Linked DNA regions of Cellulophaga algicola DSM 14237. The protein of the gene in region 1 interacts with the protein of each later gene in a pairwise test. Links are inferred from orthologs where the notes say so. Each region holds a gene or a part of one and is shown in the gene's direction. Other genes may lie near its edges. The genes, in order: CELAL_RS05115 and ligA.

The links.
Region 2: the proteins of CELAL_RS05115 (region 1) and ligA interact in binary tests that used the Escherichia coli proteins (3 or more experiments, as listed by UniProt). The link is inferred for Cellulophaga algicola DSM 14237 from one-to-one orthologs.

What each region holds. Positions count from the first base shown.
Region 1 is NC_014934.1:1,188,783-1,199,720, reverse strand. Bases 2,040-6,148 are described here. They hold CELAL_RS05115 (leucine--tRNA ligase), read left to right. Parts: upstream 2,040-2,432; coding sequence 2,433-5,948; downstream 5,949-6,148. Other genes in these bases: CELAL_RS05120 (cell division protein FtsX), read right to left, coding at 2,040-2,123. In the rest of the region: tRNA pseudouridine(55) synthase TruB, read right to left, coding at 1-156; CELAL_RS05130 (undecaprenyl-diphosphate phosphatase), read right to left, coding at 177-971; CELAL_RS05125 (DUF3098 domain-containing protein), read right to left, coding at 972-1,235; more of CELAL_RS05120, read right to left, coding at 1,245-2,039; ald (alanine dehydrogenase), read left to right, coding at 6,368-7,459; CELAL_RS05105 (zinc metallopeptidase), read left to right, coding at 7,596-8,291; CELAL_RS05100 (Lrp/AsnC ligand binding domain-containing protein), read right to left, coding at 8,883-9,353; CELAL_RS05095 (saccharopine dehydrogenase family protein), read right to left, coding at 9,403-10,776; CELAL_RS05090 (DUF423 domain-containing protein), read left to right, coding at 10,849-10,938.
Region 2 is NC_014934.1:4,876,987-4,886,719, reverse strand. Bases 3,010-5,913 are described here. They hold ligA (NAD-dependent DNA ligase LigA), read left to right. Parts: upstream 3,010-3,413; coding sequence 3,414-5,414; downstream 5,415-5,913. Other genes in these bases: CELAL_RS22250 (lmo0937 family membrane protein), read right to left, coding at 5,557-5,724; prmC (peptide chain release factor N(5)-glutamine methyltransferase), read left to right, coding at 3,010-3,395. Also shown: CELAL_RS21240 (DMT family transporter), read right to left, coding at 1-354; CELAL_RS21235 (HAD hydrolase-like protein), read right to left, coding at 355-957; bifunctional diaminohydroxyphosphoribosylaminopyrimidine deaminase/5-amino-6-(5-phosphoribosylamino)uracil reductase RibD, read right to left, coding at 950-2,005; CELAL_RS21225 (GNAT family N-acetyltransferase), read left to right, coding at 2,049-2,537; more of prmC, read left to right, coding at 2,544-3,009; CELAL_RS21210 (sugar kinase), read left to right, coding at 5,932-6,936; CELAL_RS21205 (cation:proton antiporter), read left to right, coding at 7,027-8,265; CELAL_RS21200 (hypothetical protein), read left to right, coding at 8,262-8,555; CELAL_RS21195 (cold-shock protein), read right to left, coding at 8,612-8,803; CELAL_RS21190 (GNAT family N-acetyltransferase), read right to left, coding at 8,940-9,386; CELAL_RS21185 (bifunctional metallophosphatase/5'-nucleotidase), read right to left, coding at 9,398-9,733. UniProt on the Escherichia coli protein: DNA ligase that catalyzes the formation of phosphodiester linkages between 5'-phosphoryl and 3'-hydroxyl groups in double-stranded DNA using NAD as a coenzyme and as the energy source for the reaction.

The sequences.
Region 1 (10,938 bases):
ATCTAAGGTGCCCGCGTGACCAACTTTTATTTTTTTAAGCTCAAATTTTCTTCGGATACTCCATTTAATAGAATTAACCGCTTGGAAAGAAGACCATTCTAATGGTTTGTCAATCAAAAGTGTTTGTCCTTCTAAAAAATCTTCTTTAGTTTTCAATAGCTATTTTTAAGTGTGTGTTATGCTAAATATCCATAGGCGATGGCAATAAGCCCTACTATTAAACAATAAATAGCGAAATAGGAAAGCTTGCTTTTCTTAACGAGTTGAATCATCCAAGTACAAGCTCCTAATCCTGCGATAAATGCAGCAATAAAACCGGCACCCATAGCAACATTATTGTCTCCATCAAAAGTAAGTTCTCCTCCTAATAAGTCTTTAAAAATCTTACCAAAAATTAAAGGAACTACCATTAAAAATGAAAAACGTGCGGCTTTAGTTTTATCAACCCCTAATAATACAGAGGTAGAAATAGTTGCTCCACTTCTAGAGATACCAGGTAGCATGGCTATGGCTTGAGAAATACCAACCAAAAAGGCACTTTTAAAACTAACTTTTTTATCCGTGTCTTTAGCTTTGTCTGCTAAGTAAAGAAGTACTGCAGTAACTAGTAGCATGAAGCCTACAAAGCGAACATTGCCGCCAAAAAAGCTTTCTAATTGTTTTTCAAAAAACAAACCAACAAAAACAGCTGGTAGCATTGAAATAATAATTTTTATAGAGAATTGAGTTTCTTCATTCCATTTAAATTGAAAAAGTCCACAAAGTAATTCCCAAACATCTTTTCTAAAAACAACAAGCGTACTCAATGCTGTTGCAAAATGAAGAACTACCGTGAATAAAAGGCTCTCTTCGGGTACAGAATGGTCTCCTAAAATAGCTTTTCCTAATTCTAAATGTCCACTTGATGAAACAGGTAGAAATTCTGTTAATCCTTGAATTATCCCGAGGATTATTGCGTCTATAACTTCCAATTAATTTTTCTTATGAGGGTTCAACAAAATAGCGTAGATTTCTATACCTAAGCCTATAAGGACAAGCGTTGGTGCTAAACGGATTCTTCTAAAACTATATATTTCAGGATTAAAAACGTTAGGGTCATCACTACCTCCGCCGCTCATTAATATAAACCCTATTACTATAAAAGCAAGGCCAATAAACATGAAGGTGTAATTCTTATTTTGAAAGATAAATTCTTTTTTAGAATCCGGATTTGAATTGTCGCTCTTGTATGCCATGCTGCAAATTTAATAATATAATTCGTCTGTTCTTAGATTTAAAAAACGTTGTGTTGCAAAGTAGGTGCTAATAAGTGAAATTAACAAGCCTAAAATAAAAACACTAGAAAAAAGAATCAGGAGAATAATAGGGTCTTCCATGAGGCCCAATTCTGGGAAATTTTCATTCACATAGTATAAAACTCCGGCTAATGCGAGCATTGCTAAAATAGCGCCCAGTAGGCCTAGTTTAATATTTGTCCAAATAAATGGTTTGCGAATAAACACTTTGGTAGCGCCTACCATTTGCATCGTTTTAATAATAAAACGCTTGGAATAGATAGACAGGCGTATGGAGCTGTTAATGAGTAAAACGGCAATAAAAGTAAAAATGCTACTGGCTACTAAAATCCAGAAGCTAATTCGTTTTACATTTTCATTAAGTAAACCAATTAATGGTTTGTCATAGCTAACTTCTTCTACATATCCTTTGGTTGTAATTTCTGTTGCTATTTCTTCTAGTTGCTCTGGGGTCACAAAATCTGCATTTAATTGAACATCAATGGAGTTTTTTAGTGGATTATACCCTAGGAAATCTTGAAAATTTTCGCCAATATCTTCGCTGTGCTGTGCTGCTGCTTCTTCTTTAGAAACGTAGGTAGCGGCTTTGGTATATGCTGCCATGACTAAGCTTTTCTGGAGTTGGTCTATTTCTACCTGCTTTGCATTGTCTTTTAAAAAGACAGAGATGGTTATTTGTTCTTTAAAATGATCGGCTAGTTTTTTTGTATTTAAAACCAATAAGCCTAAAATACCTAATAGAAAAAGCACAAGACCTATGCTTAAGACTACAGAAAAATAGCTCGATATTAATTTACGTTGTTGATAGCGCTCGAAAGATTTACTCATAATTTGTGAAAACGATATGTAAAAATAGGAAAGTATATTTAATATGAAATCACTGTTAACATTTTGTGCTAATAATATCTTGTTTTTTACTATAAATGATGCTTTTAGTGCTTAAAAAGGTCGTTTTCATATTTGAGTAATCAATAATGCATGTTAATTTGTGACCTAATATAAGGTTGGTTATAGGTCTAAATTCTTGTTTCTGATGTAATTGTTAATGCTAAGCGGCCATTATCTTTTCCTTTTTCCCATAATAAAGGTATTTTTGCTCCGCATTAAAACCATCAGGGTTTAAACAAACTTTATATAATGAACTACGATTTCACAGAAATTGAAGCCAAATGGCAAAAATATTGGGCAGAAAACCAAACGTTTAAAGCAGAGAACAATTCTGATAAAGAAAAGTTTTATGTCTTAGATATGTTTCCTTATCCTTCTGGAGCAGGACTCCATGTTGGGCATCCGTTAGGGTATATTGCTAGTGATATTTATGCACGTTATAAAAGACATAAGGGGTTTAATGTATTGCACCCAATGGGATATGATTCTTTTGGCTTGCCAGCAGAACAATATGCTATTCAAACAGGGCAGCATCCAGCAACAACTACAGCAACTAATATTAAAAGATATAGAGAGCAATTAGATAAAATTGGTTTCTCTTTTGATTGGAGTAGAGAAGTACGTACGTCTACTCCGGAGTATTATAAATGGACACAGTGGATTTTTATTCAGTTGTTCAACTCTTGGTATAATAATAATTCTAATAAGGCAGAAGACATAATTACATTGATTGCTCTTTTTGAAAAAGAAGGTAATGCAACAGTAAATGCTGTTTCTGATGAAGATATTATTGCTTTTACGGCAGAGGAGTGGAAAGCATTTGACACTAAAAAGCAACAAGAATTACTTTTACAATATAGGTTAACATATTTGGCTGAAACTGAAGTGAACTGGTGCCCAGAATTAGGTACGGTTTTAGCAAATGATGAGATTGTAAACGGAGTTTCAGAACGCGGTGGTCACCCTGTTATCCGTAAAAAAATGACACAATGGAGTATGCGAATTTCTGCATATGCACAACGTTTGTTAGATGATTTGACTACGGTAGATTGGCCACAACCGCTTAAAGATTCACAAACCAATTGGATTGGTAGAAGTCAAGGTGCTTCAGTAACGTTTCAAATCCTCCCCCTAGCCCCCTCCGAAGGAAAGGGAACTGCTCCTGGGTATATGACTGGGGGTAATAATTCGCATTTATTATTGGAAAAAGCTAAAGAGATGCGAAATAATCCTACAGAGGCAGAAGCTGTGTTGTGGGAAAGTTTGAAAGGGAAAAATAGTGGAGATAAATTTAGAAGACAACATCTAATTGCTGATTTCATAGTTGATTTTGTATGCCTTTCTAAGAAATTAGTTATTGAGGTTGATGGGGCTATTCATGATACTCAAAAAGAGGCAGATCAAGTACGTACAGATGTTTTAAATGCTAGAGGTTTTAAAGTCATTCGTTTTACGAATGAAGAAGTTATAGGAGATTTAGACACAGTCTTAAAAAGTATAACAAATGAGCTTGCAATTAGCAAGGAAGTTCCCCCTTCGGGGGTTAGGGGGATTGATGTGTTTACCACGCGCCCTGATACTATTTTCGGAGTTTCTTTTATGACGCTGGCGCCAGAGCATGAGTTGGTAGCTAAAATAACCACTCCAGAGCAGAAAGCAGCGGTAGATGCATATATTGAGGCAACCGCAAAACGTAGCGAGCGGGAGCGTATGGCAGATGTTAAAACCATTTCAGGAGTATTCACGGGGGCTTATGCAGAGCATCCTTTTACCAAAGAGCCGATTCCGATTTGGATTGGTGATTATGTTTTAGCAGGATACGGTACAGGAGCGGTTATGGCAGTGCCTTGTGGTGATCAGCGTGATTATGATTTTGCTAAAAAATTCAATATAGCTATTCCTAATGTATTTGAAGGCGTAGATATTTCTGAAGAAGCACATGCTGATAAAGATAAAACTGTAATTGCAAATTCTGATTTCTTAAGCGGATTGCCGTATAAAAAAGCGATGAAATTAGCAATTTATGAATTGGAAAAAATAGGACAAGGAAAAGGGAAAATTAACTACCGTTTGCGTGATGCTGTTTTTAGCAGACAACGGTATTGGGGAGAACCTTTCCCAGTATATTATGTAGATGGTATGCCGCAAATGATAGATGCGAAGCATTTACCAATTGCATTACCAGAAGTAGAAAAATATTTACCCACCGAAACTGGTGAGCCACCATTAGGGAATGCTACCGTTTGGGCCTGGGACACGGTTTCTAACCAGGTTGTAGATAACAGTAAGATAAATAACGCCACGGTGTGGCCCTTAGAATTAAATACCATGCCAGGTTGGGCGGGGAGTAGTTTCTACTTTAACCGCTATATGGACCCCAATAATGAGAATGAAATATTCTCTAAAGAGGCGATGGACTATTGGCAAGATGTAGATTTATACATTGGTGGTAGTGAGCATGCAACAGGACATTTATTATATGCTCGTTTTTGGCAAAAATTCTTGTTTGATAAAGGGGTAGTGCCTAAAAACGAGTTTGCTAAAAAACTGATCAATCAAGGAATGATTACGGGGACAAGTGCTTTTGTTCATAGAGTGGGTTATAATATTTCAAGATTTTCTGATGTGGATCTTACACAAGAAGAGTTGGATTTAATTGATGAATTGAGTGATAAATATAAGATTTTAGAAAATACATTTATTTCTAATGACGTAATTAAGCTCATTAGGGTTTATTATGGAGATGTTAAAAATAACGAAGAACAAGAACATAATGATTTTGTTTTATCGATTGATAAGAAGCTAACCTCTATAATTGAAAAAGAAATAGAGAAATTAAATTTAAAAGGAAAAGTTGTAATTGAGAATAATTCCAGAAATTATTACGAAACGCACGTTGATGTATCGTTTGTAAATGCTTCAGATGAATTAGATGTTGAAATGTTTAAAAATTGGAGGAAAGAGTATAAGGATGCTACTTTTATTTTGGACAATGGTGAGTTTTACGATGAGAACTCCTCCCCTTCGGGGAGGTCGGGAGGGGAATTTAAAGTTTCTCGCGAAGTAGAAAAAATGTCTAAATCTAAATACAATGTGGTAAGTCCGGATAGTATTTGTGTAGAGTATGGGGCAGACAGTTTGCGTTTGTATGAGATGTTTTTAGGGCCATTAGAGCAATCTAAGCCTTGGAATACAGCTGGTATTACAGGTACTCATGGTTTTCTTAAAAAATTATGGCGTTTGTACCATTCTGGAGAAAATGGAGCTTTTTACGTAACAAACACCCCTCCTTCGGAGGGGTCGGGGGAGGATTTAAAAACTTTGCATAAAACCATAAAGAAAGTACAAGAAGATATTGAGAATTTCTCATTTAATACCTCGGTATCTACCTTTATGATTGCGGTAAATGAACTGTCTGCACAGAAATGTACGAGTAGAGAAGTGCTAGAGGCGTTAATTGTTTTAGTATCGCCTTACGCACCACATATCGCGGAAGAATTATGGAGTAAATTAGGACATACAGCATCTATTGCTACAGCACCGTTTCCAAAGTTTGAAGCATCACATTTAGTAGAGAGTAGTAAAGAATATCCAGTTTCTTTTAATGGAAAAATGCGTTTTAAATTAGAGCTTCCGATGGATTTTACTAAAGATCAGATAGAAGAAGCAGTAATGGCTCATGAAAAAACAATACAACAATTAGCAGGAAGAGCACCTAAAAAGGTAATTATTGTTCCTGGTAAAATTATCAATATAGTAGGGTAAATTTTATTTAACACCAATCTGCAGCAGTAAATGCAGTAGATTGGTGTTTTTTCTTCGTAGTTTGTTTAAGGTTGACAATTCTGTAACACTTTATTCGAAAATCTGAATTTTAAGCATCAATTTTATAATTTCAGCAAAACAATACAGGGCTTATTGTTAAAAGTTTGATTATTAGCTAAACCATCACAATTTTACTGGTTTTTGTTTTTTTATTATAACTATTTGTAGCAAATTTGACGCGACTAATTATAATTAAAATTGACATTGGCGAATTAATTTGTTTGTTGAAAAAACTTAATATTTGCCTTTGTCTTTTTTAGTTTGTTTTTTATTATAAATTTCTTGCTATAATCTGATTATCAAATTCATATCTTACAGAGATTTATCTTTTTTAACGAAAGTTTTAATATACAAAGCAAATGAAAATAGGTATCCCTAAGGAAATTAAAAACAATGAGAGTCGTGTAGGAATGACTCCAGGTGGTGTTTTTGAACTTGTAAAACACAACCATGAAGTATTTGTACAGTCAACAGCAGGTGATAATAGTGGTTTCTTAGATGAAGCTTATGTAGATGCTGGAGCTACAATTCTTGAAACCATTGAAGAGGTATATGCTATCGCTGAAATGATTGTAAAGGTTAAAGAACCTATTCAGGAAGAATACAGCCTTATTAAAAAAGGACAAATTGTATTCACATACTTCCATTTTGCTTCAAGCGAGCCTTTAACTAAGGCTATGATAGAAAGTGGTGCTGTCTGTATTGCTTATGAAACAGTAGAAGATAAAGATGGTGGCTTACCATTATTAACGCCAATGTCTGAAGTTGCTGGTAGAATGTCTATCCAACAAGGGGCAAAATATTTAGAAAAACCAGTAAAAGGTCGTGGACTATTATTAGGTGGTGTACCAGGAGTTCCTCCAGGAAAAGTTTTAATACTTGGTGCAGGGGTAGTAGGTATGCAAGCTGCTAAAATGGCATCTGGTTTAGGTGCTCAGGTAACTATTTTGGATGTTGACATGAAACGTTTGCGTTATGCAAATGACGTTTTACCAAATAACTGTACTACGTTATTTTCTAACGAATACAACATTAGAGAATTTGTACAAACACATGATCTTATAATTGGTGGTGTTTTACTTAAAGGTAAAAAAGCGCCAAATTTAATTACTAGAGACATGCTAAAAACCATGAAGTCTGGTGCTGTTATTGTAGATGTTGCTGTAGATCAAGGAGGTTGTGTAGAAACAACAAGACCTACAACGCATGAAGATCCTATTTATATTATAGATGAAATTGTACATTATTCTGTTGCAAATATGCCAGGTGCGGTACCTTATACTTCTACTATAGCGCTTACTAACGTAACTACAGCTTACGCTATTAAGATTGCTAATATGGGTTGGAAAAAAGCATTAGCTTCTGATCCGGGACTACAGAAAGGTTTAAATATTTCTGAAGGTGAAGTAGTTTATAAAGAAATTATTGAGGCATTTGAATGGGCTTCTTAAGCTAATTCATTCTCAAAAGTTTTAAAGTCCTGCCAAATTTTCCACATTTACGTGTTGGAAAATTTTGGCGGGATTTTTGCGTTAGTATAGTATAGCAAAGAATCTTTGCTATATTTAAGTTTTAAAATAAAAAATTATGTACGGATATTATATATTAATAGGAGCGATTGCATTAGTTAGTTGGTTAGTAAGCAGGAAGCTGAAAAGCAAATTTGAGCAATACTCAAAAATACATTTAAGAAATGGCATGAGCGGTGCAGAAATTGCTGAAAAAATGCTAGCGGATAATGGTATTCGTGATGTAAAAGTAATTTCTACACCGGGCATGTTAACAGACCATTATAATCCTTCAAATAAGACTGTAAATTTAAGTGAAGGGGTCTATAATCAGCGTAATGCTTCTGCGGCAGCAGTTGCGGCTCACGAATGTGGTCATGCGGTACAACATGCGCAAGCCTATCAATGGTTAGGCTTACGATCTAAATTAGTTCCTATTGTAAACGTTACCTCTAGCATGTCTATGTGGATCGTATTTGGTGGACTAATGTTAGGTGCAGCTGCTGGATTTGGAATTGGGTATTATGTCGCAGTCGCAGGTCTAGTTATGATGAGTTTTGCTACGATTTTTAGTTTAGTTACCTTACCCGTAGAATATGATGCAAGCCATCGTGCATTGGCATGGTTAAAGAATACAAATATGTTAGCTCCAGATGAATATGCTGGCGCAGAAGATGCTTTGAAATGGGCTGCAAGAACCTATTTAGTAGCGGCTATTGGTTCCGTTGCTACTCTTGCATATTGGGCTTTACAAGTATTTGGAGGAAGAAGGTAATATAACTTTTAATAGATAATAAAAAAGGTTCCTTTACTTAAGGAACCTTTTTTATGTCTAAGATTTTTACAGTTTGTTCATAGGTGTGTAAGCGCATGATGTGTACTATGCATCTGAGAAGTTCTATATCCTTGCTTTTCTTAATTTTAACATCGTATCTATTTTTTTTGGAAGAGTTAAAAACCTCATATTTAATGGTGCTTTCAGATACAATCTCATCAAAATAAGTGGAGAATAAAGCGATAGACTTAGTTTTGATTTCTTTTAAAATTTCAGTTTTGTTATCATATTTTATAGAAAGCTGTGTTTGATAATGACAAGATTCTGTACCTGTATTAGGTAATGTCTGTATCGCAGTCCTTTTTGTTTGTATTAAAGAGTTCTCTTAAAAGAGACTTTGGGTTTTCTTTATTAAATAATTTAAAAATTACTTCATTTTTTAAGAGATACTGATTAGTAAGTTCTTTTGCCAGCTTACATTGGCCATCAAACTATCAGATTTCAATTCTTCTTTGCAGGAAAAAAAGCATAGTGCTACACAAGCAATACTATAGCTTAGTTTTTTATTTTTGAAACTTAGAGAAATTAACCTTATATCGTTATTTGGCGTTCTATTTGTTGATCTAGCGAAATAAAAGTTTCCGTTCTTGATACCCCATCAATCTGTTGAATCTTATTGTTTAAAACCTGCATTAAGTGCTCATTATCTCTACATAATACCTTAATTAAAATAGACCAGTTTCCTGTAGTGTAATGACATTCAAGAATTTCAGGAATTTTCTCTAATTGTTTTACAGCGACTGGGTTGCTCATTGCTTTATCTAAATAAATACCCACATAAGCCATCGTAGAAAACCCAAGTACTTTTGGATTAATTACAAATTTTGACCCTGCAATAAGTCCTGAATTTTCTAGTTTCCGGAGCCTTTGATGAATAGCAGCGCCAGAAATACCTATGTTTCTAGCTATTTCTAGAACAGGTTTACGGGCATCAGACATTAGAAAACGTAATATCTTTTTATCTATTCCATCAATTTTTACATTTTCTTTAGCTGATTTCATTTGTTCTAGTTTCAATTTAGAATGAAATATAGCAAATTAGTTTCAATTACTAACTAGCAACCGTGTTTGGATTGTATCCCAAGTAAGGTACTTCTTCCTCATTAAATATAATTCCGTAAGCTTCTAGTTCTTTTAAAATAGGGGTATATACTTCTTCTTGTAGTGGAATTTGTATTCCTGCGCGCGTAATTTTTTTATTTAAAATTAATAAAGTAGCAATCGCAACAGGTAGGCCTACTGTTTTAGCCATAGCCGTATGGCTTCTATTTTCGCCTATGACCACCATGTTGGCATCAATCTGTTTTTTAACCCCGTTTAATTCATAACCAAATTTATGATACATCACTATCATATCTTTGTCTTCGTCTGCAAGAGTCCAGCTATCTTCAAGTATATTTTGTAGTATTTGTGCTGGAGTTGCATTTTTAAGGGCAATTTTTTTGTCAGCGCTAAATAAGTCAAGTTCCAGTAATTTCTCCCACATAATATCATCTTGATCTATTTTTAGATAATACCTAAGTTTCAATTCTACGGAGTCAGTAGGAGAATAGGGTAGAAATAAATTCACAAATTCTCTATAGGCCATTCCTTCAGAGTTTTCAATGGTATAGCTATCGTCTGTTAAACCTAATTGCACAAACATATTCCAAGCCTTAGAGAAACCTACACGTCTCATAGTTCCTCTGTATAATGTGAGAATATCATTGAGGCCATAAGCTTCGCGGTATTTTAAGGAGTCTCTATTAGCGTAGACTTCAAATTTGCCATACCCTTTAATATCTACAAACTCTGTTCTTCTAAATAGTTTGTGGTATGGAATATACTTATAAGTTCCTTCTTGAATAAATTGTGCCGTACCACCTTGACCTGCTACGACTACGTTTCTAGGGTTCCAAGTAAATTTATAATTCCATAAATTGTTATCGCTCTCAGGGGCTACTAATCCTCCTGTAAAAGATTCAAACAATATCATTTTGCCCCCTTTCTTTTTAATTCCATCAATGATCTGCATGGCGCTCATATGGTCAATACCTGGGTCTAGACCAATTTCGTTCATGAATACAAGCCCTTTTTCTTTAGCTTCTTTATCTAAAGTTTTAATTTCATCACTAACATATGAAGCGGTAACTAGGTGTTTGCTAAATAAGATACAGTCTTTGGCAATATTAATGTGCATATGCGCTGGTAGCATGGATACAACGATGTCTACTTCTTGTACTGCTTTTTGGCGTTTTTCTGTATTGAAGATGTCTAGTTTTATAACAGCGAAATTTGAATGATTTTTAAATTTTGCAGGTATAGTCTCCGGATTTAGATCTGCAATGACAACATGTAATTGTTCATCAATTGCTTTTTCTAAAAAGTAATCTAATAGATATGATGTGGACTTACCAGCACCAGTAATTAGAATTTTACGCAGCATAGTTTTGTATCTTTATAGTGACATTTAAATTTCACATTTGTTATATATGTAAAAATAACAATCATTTTAGTTATGAACAAAACAATTTTTACTACAGGAATATTATTTGGGACACTTGCAGTGGTACTTGGCGCATTTGGGGCACATGGTTTAAAAAATTTG
Region 2 (9,733 bases), 3.7 Mb from region 1 along the record:
TTTAAGTGTTCCTAGTTCTTCTTTATACAAGATTACACCTGCAAGTACAGGAATAACTAATGACATTTTAGAAGATACAGAGGCTACAGAAACACCAATTTGTTGTGATGTTTTTGCGGTAATATAGAAAACTAATATAAATAAAAAACCAAGGCTTATAGTGGGCAAAAACCAGGCTTTACTGGGTAGTGTTGAAAAATCTATAGACTCTTCGTAAAAGAAAATTGAAAAAATAGCTGCAACAAAATAGTTGGTGATTATTGCAAAAAGGGTTTGGACTTTATACGTATTATAAAGTTTAAAGATCACAAAGAGTGAACTAGAAAAGAGGATGCATAATATTAAATCGATCATCTACAATTTGCTCTTTAATTGCGTAATATCTTCTTTACCTACTATTAAATTCCAACTTTTAATTCCTAATGCAGACGAAGTGTCTGTGTTTTCTTTAGTGTCATCCACAAAAAAAGTTTCTTCAGCAATAAGATTGTTTTCTGATAAAACAAATTCGTAAATATCTTTGTTAGGTTTTCTTAAATTTATTTCGTGAGACAAGTAAAATTTTTCAAAACAGGCTTTAAATCTATTAAACCGATCTGCCCCCATATATTCTATGGCGTGATCAATATGAATTTCATTGGTGTTACTCAATAAAAATAACCGATATTTCTTTTCGGAAGCCAATAGCTCTAGAAATAGTAATCGGTTTTCAGGGAAATCTAAAAGGATACTATTCCATGCGTCTTTAATTTCTTTCGAAGTAGCACTTGGGAAAATCTTTTTAAGTTTTAATATAAAATCATCAGAAGTTAGTAAACCCATTTCGTAGGTTTTAAAAATTTCATCTAATTCCGGTGTAATTTCAGTGTAACCAACTTTAGTTAGGGCTTTAAAAACTGCGGGTTTATCTAGGTTGATGAAAATATCTCCAAAATCAAAAATTATATTCTTAATCATTGTAATATAGGTTTAAAATGTCTTTTTCTATGTTTCTAGTTTCTTTCAAAGTTCTAGTAGCTATTATAGGCGCTTTTACACCGCGTTTAAATAAAGAATTCCCTTTAAATATGCGGGCTTCATCCCATAAGTTTTCTGCAATGAAAGTTTGTAGGGTTTGCAAGCCACCTTCTATAATAACACTTTGTATATTTTGAAGGTAAAGTGCTGTACAGATTTGAGAAGCTATATTTTTTTTGAAATCTATCGGAATATAAATTACCTCACTTTGGTACCGTGACTCCTCTAAAATCTCAGTAAAAATAATGGTTTTTATACTTTTATCTACTACATGAAAAGTAGTATTAATTTTTAAATTCCGATCTAAAATAATCCGTGTTGGGTTCTTGCCTGTCCAACTGCGTACATCTAATTTCGGATTATCTGCTAGTACAGTATGGGTACCTACTAAAATGGCTTGTTCTTCTGCTCGCCATTGATGTACAAGTTGTCTAGAGTACGTATTGGTAATCCAAAAAGGTTGTTTTTCTTTAGTTCTTAGGGCTAATTCTGGAGCAATAAAACCATCTGCTGTTTCTGCCCATTTTAAAATAATATAAGGTCTATTTTTTTCTTGAAAAGTTAAAAAACGTTTGTGGTGTTCTCTGCATTCGTTTTCTAAAACACCAACAGTAACAGTACATCCAGCATCTTTTAGTTTTTGAATACCCTGACCTGCTACTTTTTCATGCGGATCTAAAAGTCCCACGACAACATTTTTAATTTTGTGTTTAATAATCAAATCTGCACAAGGAGGCGTTTTACCATGGTGAGAACAGGGTTCAAGGGTTACATATATTGTTGCGTTTACAAGCAAGTTTTTGTCTGCAACTGCATTAATAGCGTTTACTTCAGCATGTGGGCCGCCATATGGACTTGTGTAACCTTCCCCTATAATTTTATTTTCATGCACGATAACAGCACCAACCATTGGGTTGGGAGCTGTAGTTCCTAAACCGTTTTGAGCAATTTGTATGCAACGTAAAATATAAAATTCATGTATCTTCACGTCGCAAAAATAGGATATTATATAGATATCGTTTTAGGAAATTATGGGAAGTATTACAATTCGGGAAATTCAACAAAAAGATAATGCAGACGTAGCAAAAGTTGTTCGTAAAGTATTGGTAGATTTAGGAGTGCCAAAAGTAGGTACGGCATATGCCGATAAAGCACTAGATCATATGTTTGAGAATTATAATGTTCCTAAAGCAACTTATTTTGTGGTAGAAGAAAACCATGAAGTTATTGGGTGTTGTGGCATTGCACAATTAGAAAATTATGAAGGCAATGTATGTGAGCTTCAGAAAATGTATTTTTTAGAAGCAGCGAGAGGAAAAGGAGTAGGGGCGCAAATGATAAATGCTTGCATAGAGAAAGCAAAAGAATATGGTTTTGATAAAATGTATTTAGAAACGATGCCTTATATGGAAGCGGCTCAGAAATTATATAAGAAATCTGGTTTTGAATATTTAGAAGCTCCTATGGGAAATACAGGTCATTTCTCTTGTCCCGTTTGGATGTTGAAGGATTTAAAATAAGAGGGTATGCTTTTAAAAGAAATTAAAAATATATTTCACCAAGAGCTAGATGCTTCATATCAAAAAGAAGAAGTAAATAGTTTTTTTTATATGCTTATAGAACATTATTTAGGGTTACAACGCTTCGTATTAGCAATGGAGCCTAATTTAATTGTTGCTAAAGAAGATGAATCTCCTTTGTTTGAAGCTTTGAGTAAATTAAAACTTCATGTTCCTGTTCAATATATTATTGGTAAAACGGAATTTATGGATTTGGAATTTATAGTTAATGAACATGTGTTGATACCAAGACCTGAGACGGAAGAATTGGTTCGTTGGATTTTAGGCGATATTGAAGATCATCACTCTAAATTAAAAATATTAGACATAGGCACTGGAAGTGGATGTATCCCTATCTCGCTGGCTAAACATTTACCAAACTCGAAAGTATATACCTTAGATGTTTCAGGAAAAGCTATTGCAGTAGCAAAGCAGAATGCAAGGTTAAATAAGGTTGCTATCGACTTTATCCAAGAAAGTATTTTAGATATAGAAACCTTGCAGGAAGAATTTGATATTATAGTGTCTAATCCGCCTTACGTGCGTGAATTAGAAAAGGCGGCCATGAATGCTAATGTATTAAAGTATGAACCAGGGTTGGCTTTGTTTGTGGCAGACAATAACCCTTTATTATTTTACAAAAAAATAACTGATTTTGCGGCTCATAATTTGGTAAAAAAAGGTAAGTTATATTTTGAAATTAACCAATATTTAGGAAAAGAAACCGAACTTCTTTTAGGAGAACATAATTTTTCTGATATTGAACTGCGACAAGATGTGTTTGGTAATGACCGAATGTTGAAAGGAATAAAAAAATAAAATAACCCATCGTTTTAAATGGAGAGTAAACAAAAAATAGAAGCACTAAGAATAGGACTTCGAGAACATAATTACAATTATTACGTATTAGATACTCCAACGATATCTGATTATGATTTTGACATGCAATTGAAAGAATTGCAAGATCTAGAAGAAAAACATCCTGAGTTTTATGATGCAACCTCACCTAGTTTACGTGTTGGCGGTATGGTTACTAAAAATTTTAAAACTATAGTGCATGACAGTCGCATGTATTCCTTAGACAATAGTTATTCTAAAGAAGATCTAGAAGAATGGGAAAAGCGAATTCAGCGTAATTTAGGAGATGTACCTGTAGCATTTACTTGTGAGCTTAAGTATGATGGTGCCTCTATAAGCATCACCTATGAAAACGGACAGTTGGTGCGTGCGCTTACGCGTGGCGATGGTTTTCAAGGAGATGATGTTACTAATAATATAAAAACAATTAAATCTATCCCATTACAATTGAAAGGTGATTATCCTCCCAAATTTGATATTCGTGGAGAGATTGTTTTACCTTTTGAAGGTTTTGCGAAAATGAATGCAGAACGTATAGAAAATGGGGAAGACCCGTATATGAATCCTAGGAATACTGCATCGGGAAGCTTAAAGCTTCAAGATAGCGCTTTGGTGGCACAACGACCATTAGAATGCTTGTTGTATGGTATTGTAGGAGAGAAAACAGGAATTGAATCGCAGTTTCAAATGCTAGAAAAAGCGAGGGTTTGGGGTTTTAAAGTGCCAACGGTAGCCCAACTTTGCAAGTCAACCGATGAAGTGATGGCTTTCGTAGAATATTGGGATATTCATAGACATGAACTGCCATACGAAACAGATGGTGTGGTTATTAAAGTGAATAGCTTGCAGTACCAAGAAGAATTGGGGTACACGTCTAAATCGCCACGTTGGGCAATGGCATATAAATTTAAAGCAGAGCAGGTTGCTACGCTTTTAAATGAGATTACGTATCAAGTAGGGAGAACAGGAGCTATTACTCCCGTCGCTAATTTAGTACCTGTACTATTAGCAGGAACTACGGTAAAAAGAGCTTCCCTGCACAATGCAGATCAAATAGCGAAATTTGATATTCGCGAAGGAGATACGGTTTTTGTTGAAAAAGGAGGAGAAATTATTCCAAAAATTGTGGGAGTAGATTTTGCACAACGTCCAAGTAATTCTGTACCCACAAAATATATAGATCATTGTCCTGAGTGTAATGCGGAGTTAGAGCGTGCGGAAGGAGATGCTAAACATTTTTGTCCTAATTTCTATGGGTGTCCTCCACAAATTACAGGAAGAATTCAGCATTATATTTCACGTAAAGCCATGGATATTGAAGGTTTAGGTGGTGAAACAGTAGCGCTTTTGTATAAAGAGCAATTGATTAAAAATTACGCTGATTTATATACCTTAACTAAAGAGCAAGTAATGCCTTTAGAGCGTATGGCTGGAAAATCTGCTGAAAATTTGGTGAATGGAGTAAAAGCGTCAGTTTCTATACCTTTTGAACGAGTGCTTTTTGCTTTAGGAATCCGGTTCGTTGGAGAGACCGTAGCTAAAAAATTGGCTAAAGCCTATAAGAATATAGATGCTTTGAAAGTTGCCTCAGTAGAAGAATTGGTAAAGGTTGATGAGATCGGAGAGCGTATAGCCAATAGCGTGGTTGAATTTTTTCAAAATGAAACCAATCAAGAAACTATTGAGCGTTTAAAAAGTTATGGTGTTCAGTTTGAGTTATCCGCAGATAAATTAGAAAACCAGACCGAAGAATTAAAAGGGCAAATCTTTGTTGTATCAGGTGTGTTTGAGAAAGTGAGTCGTGATGAGCTCAAAAAATTAATTGAAGATAATGGCGGGAAAGTAGGCTCATCAGTATCTTCCAAAACTACATTTTTAGTAGCTGGAGATAAAATGGGGCCTAGTAAACGAACAAAAGCAGAAAGTTTGGGAGTTGCTATTATTAGTGAAGATGAGTTTTTAGCATTGCTAGCATCATGAAACTAAGATAAACTTAAAAGAAAACAGTATAAATCCAAAAAGCTGAACAATGATATCATTGTTCAGCTTTAACTAATTAATTTTAATCCTTTAATAAGCTGTAGGGGCTATTTAGGAATACACATCATTTTCAATATATTTTTTATATTGGCTTTCTTCCTGTGGTTATATTGTAAAGGATTACTACAACTGCGATTACCATCAGAATAGGTGCTAAATAATTTGGTCCAATTCCGGGTACGACTCCTAACATTTCTAAAGGCCTTGAAACAATACAAATAACGACTACTAACCAAAGAAGACTTCTCATAAGGTGTTGTTTTTAAGTTATGGTGCAAGGCATCTTTCTTATTTCTAACAGCGTAACTGGATAAACTAAATGAGTAACGCTATTCATTTCGTTTTTAATTGATGTGTTGCTACTCGTCAATTGTAAGAACATTTGTTATTAATTCACCTTTTATATTAAAAAGGCATAATTCTTATTTAATTTCGCAATTCATCAAACGTTTTCGTAATGAATCAAACAATAACTTTCGGAGAAGTATTAATGCGTTTATCGCCAGAAGGAAATAAGAAGTTTATACAATCAAATACTTTAGAATTTTATTTTGGAGGTACAGAGATTAATGTGGGTATTTCCATCTCAAATTTTGGGGGAAAAGTAAAACATATCAGTTGTATTTCTAATGATTTTATCGGAGATACAGCCATTTCTTATTTGAATAAGTTTGATGTAAATACATCTTCTATTGTTCGTTCTAATAGGCCATTGGGAGTTTACTTTTTAGAAGTAGGGGCGGTAATGCGGCCTAGTTCAATATCGTACAATAGATCGCATTCTTCTTTTTCCGAGATACAGCCTTCTATGGTAGATTGGGAATCTTCCTTAAAAAAAGCATCTTGGTTTCATTGGACAGGAATTACGCCAGCATTATGTCAAGGTGGATATGAAACCCTGCGTGATGGTTTAATTTTAGCAAGAAAAAAAGGAATTACTATTACGGCAGATCCAACCTATAGAAGTGGACTCTGGAAATATGGTAGGGATGCTAAAGAAGTGCTTTCGGAGTTGTTAGAGTACTCCACCATTTTTATTGGTGGTATAAATGAAATTAATGAAGTATTAGAAACAACATATAGTTATTCTAATGATGATTTTATTGCTGCGAGTAAACAATTAATGGAGCGTTTTCCTTCTATCGAAAAAGTGTTTGATAAAATAAGAACTTCTTTGAATTCTTCTTGGCATAAAATAAGAGCTAGAATGTGGAATGGTAAGGAGTTTAGGGAAACAGAAGACTTAGATATTACTCATATTGTAGATAGAATTGGTACTGGAGATGCTTTTGCTGCTGGATTAATTTATGGACTGCAAGAGTTTGACGATTATAAAGCAATGCAATTTGCTAGTGCAGCTTGTGCTTTAAAACATACCTATGAAGGTGATGTTAATTTTGCAACAGTTAAAGAAGTAATGGGTATTCTTGAAGGGAATACTACAGGAAGATTTAATAGATAAGTGTATTCTTGAGGGATAATTTTTAGTCATTGTATTATTATACCATCTTGTTTTATCGCATTTTTGCAAAACACCTAACCAAACAGATTTATGGATTATTTTGTGATCATTGCCATTCTGGTATTTCTTTCGGCCTTATTTGGCTATATAAATGTTCGTTTTTTTAAGCTACCCAATACCATTGGGTTAATGTTGATTACCATTGTTTTTACATTGGGAGTATTTGCCTTGAGTTATTTTGATGATACATTGCTAAATGCTGAAAAGTACATCATAACTCAAATTGATTTTAAATCTATTTTATTGGATGTTATGTTGAGTTTTTTGCTCTTTGCAGGGGCTTTACATACTAATTTTGAACAGTTAAAAGTTCAACGAGGGCCAATATTGCTATTTTCTACATTGGGAGTCCTCGTCTCTACATTTTTGGTAGGAACGGCGGTGTTCTATCTGTTGCAAATTTTTGGTTTAGAGGTGAAGTATATTCACTGTTTGTTATTTGGGGCTTTAATATCTCCTACAGATCCTATAGCTGTACTCGGAATTTTAAAAAAAGCGGGAGTTCCAAAAAAATTAGAAACAAAAATTGTTGGAGAATCGCTATTTAATGATGGGGTAGGGGTTGTTGTGTTTTTGACAATATATCAATTTGCGAGTCCGTCTACCGAAACAATAACAGCTTTAGATGTTGTAGAATTATTTGGAGTAGAAGTAATAGGAGGAATTATTTTAGGTTTGTTACTGGGTTGGGTTACCTATAGATTGATGAAATCTATAGATGATTATGATATTGAAGTTATTATTACTTTAGCTACAGTAATGGTAGGTACTGTTATAGCGCAAAAATTACATTTATCGGCACCGTTAGCAATGGTTACAGCTGGTTTAGTAGTGGGTAATGATACGTTGCGTGACAGTTCAATGTCTGAAACCACAGAAACATATGTAGATAAATTTTGGGAATTGATTGATATTCTTTTGAATACGTTGTTATTTGTGTTAATAGGAATGGAAATGTTGGTCCTTACATTCAATATAAATTATATCATAGCCGGCTTGTTTGCAATACCAATTATATTGTTATGTCGTTATATTTCCTTAGTATTACCTATCCGGATCTTTGAAAAGAAACTAGATTTTGTTCCGAATACAAATGTTATTATGACTTGGGGAGGTTTACGCGGTGGCATCTCTATTGCTTTAGCACTAGGGCTTTCTGAAGATATGAATAGAGATTTATTTTTAGTAATTACATATGTTGTTGTTGTATTCTCCATTGTTGTTCAGGGATTAACGGTAGGTAAACTAGTAAAAAAATTAGCAAAATGATACCAAATAATTACACAGATTTTCAATATGCTTTAGAAGAAAGTAAACCAGATCACAGTTGGCCAGAAGGGTTACAGGCATTGTGGTATGTTGCAAAAGATGATTGGCAGAAATCTCATGCAATTGCTCAAGATTTACATACACCATTAGGAAATTGGATTCATGCCTATTTGCATAGAAAAGAAGGAGATGAATTTAATGCAGGATTCTGGTACAGACAAGCAGGGAAAACGTATCCGATAATTAGTTTAGAAGATGAGTTACAAGAAATAGTAGAAAGTACACTATAAAAAAAAGTCCCATTCAAATTAATGAATGGGACTTTGTAAATTCTAGAAAGTATATATTATAGTACTTTTACGTTTACCGCATTTAAACCTTTTTTACCTTCTTCTAGATCAAACTCAACAACATCGCCTTCACGAATTTCGTCAATTAATCCAGAGATGTGTACAAAGTGATCTCTGTCTACACCATCTTCAGTGATAAAACCAAAACCTTTAGTGTCATTGAAGAATTTTACTGTTCCTTTACTCATGTTTAAAAATTAATTATTAATACTTATAGTAAGGCAAAGATGATGCCAAATATTTAAAAAACTACCATTTATAGCGATTTTTTTGTGGGAAAATAAGATTTTTTATAGCTATAACTAATTTACGAAGTATAATAAGTTATATTGTTTTTTTAAAACAAAGACTATTTTCAGCTTCATTATAAGGACCGTAATTAGATATTTGTTTGTAAAAGTTTTTATGGTATAGTGCTATCGCTTCTAGCTGTCTGGTTCCTGTTTCTAAAATGCAAGTTGTGTATTTTAAATCTCTAGACCATTGTTCTAGTTCCTTTAAAATTTTAGAAGCCACTCCTTTTCCTCTAAAGTTGGGGGTTACATACATTCTCTTTATTTCTAGTGTAGAATCATTATAATGTTTTATCGCTCCACAACCAATAGGGATTTCATTATGATAAGCAATTATGACGGTGTTTAAACTTTCTATTCCGTTAAATTGATGGTAAAAATCATGTTCATCGCCATCTGTAGTTTTTAGATAAGCATCTAATTCTTTGGTTAAAGCAATGAAATCTTTATTCGTTGCGTCCGTTCTAGAAAAAATCATGGAATAGATTATTAAACGGCAATACTGATACCGTCAGCAGCCATATTTTTTTCGCGATCTAAATAGAAATCAATTCTACCTAAATTAATTCCAAAGCAGCCTACTTGGTTTACTAGTATATCATTTTGTAAACTATTTTTTACCACCGTTGGTTTTTCTAAAAATGTATGGGTGTGTCCGCCAATAATAAGATTTGTATATTTTGTAATTGCAGCTAATTTGAGGTCATCTGGTTTATCTGTATCGTATTGATACCCTAAGTGTGATAAACAAATAATAATATCACAACCTTCTTCTTCTTTAAGAATTCTTTCTGTGTCTAGAGCTATTTCAAACGGATTTAAATA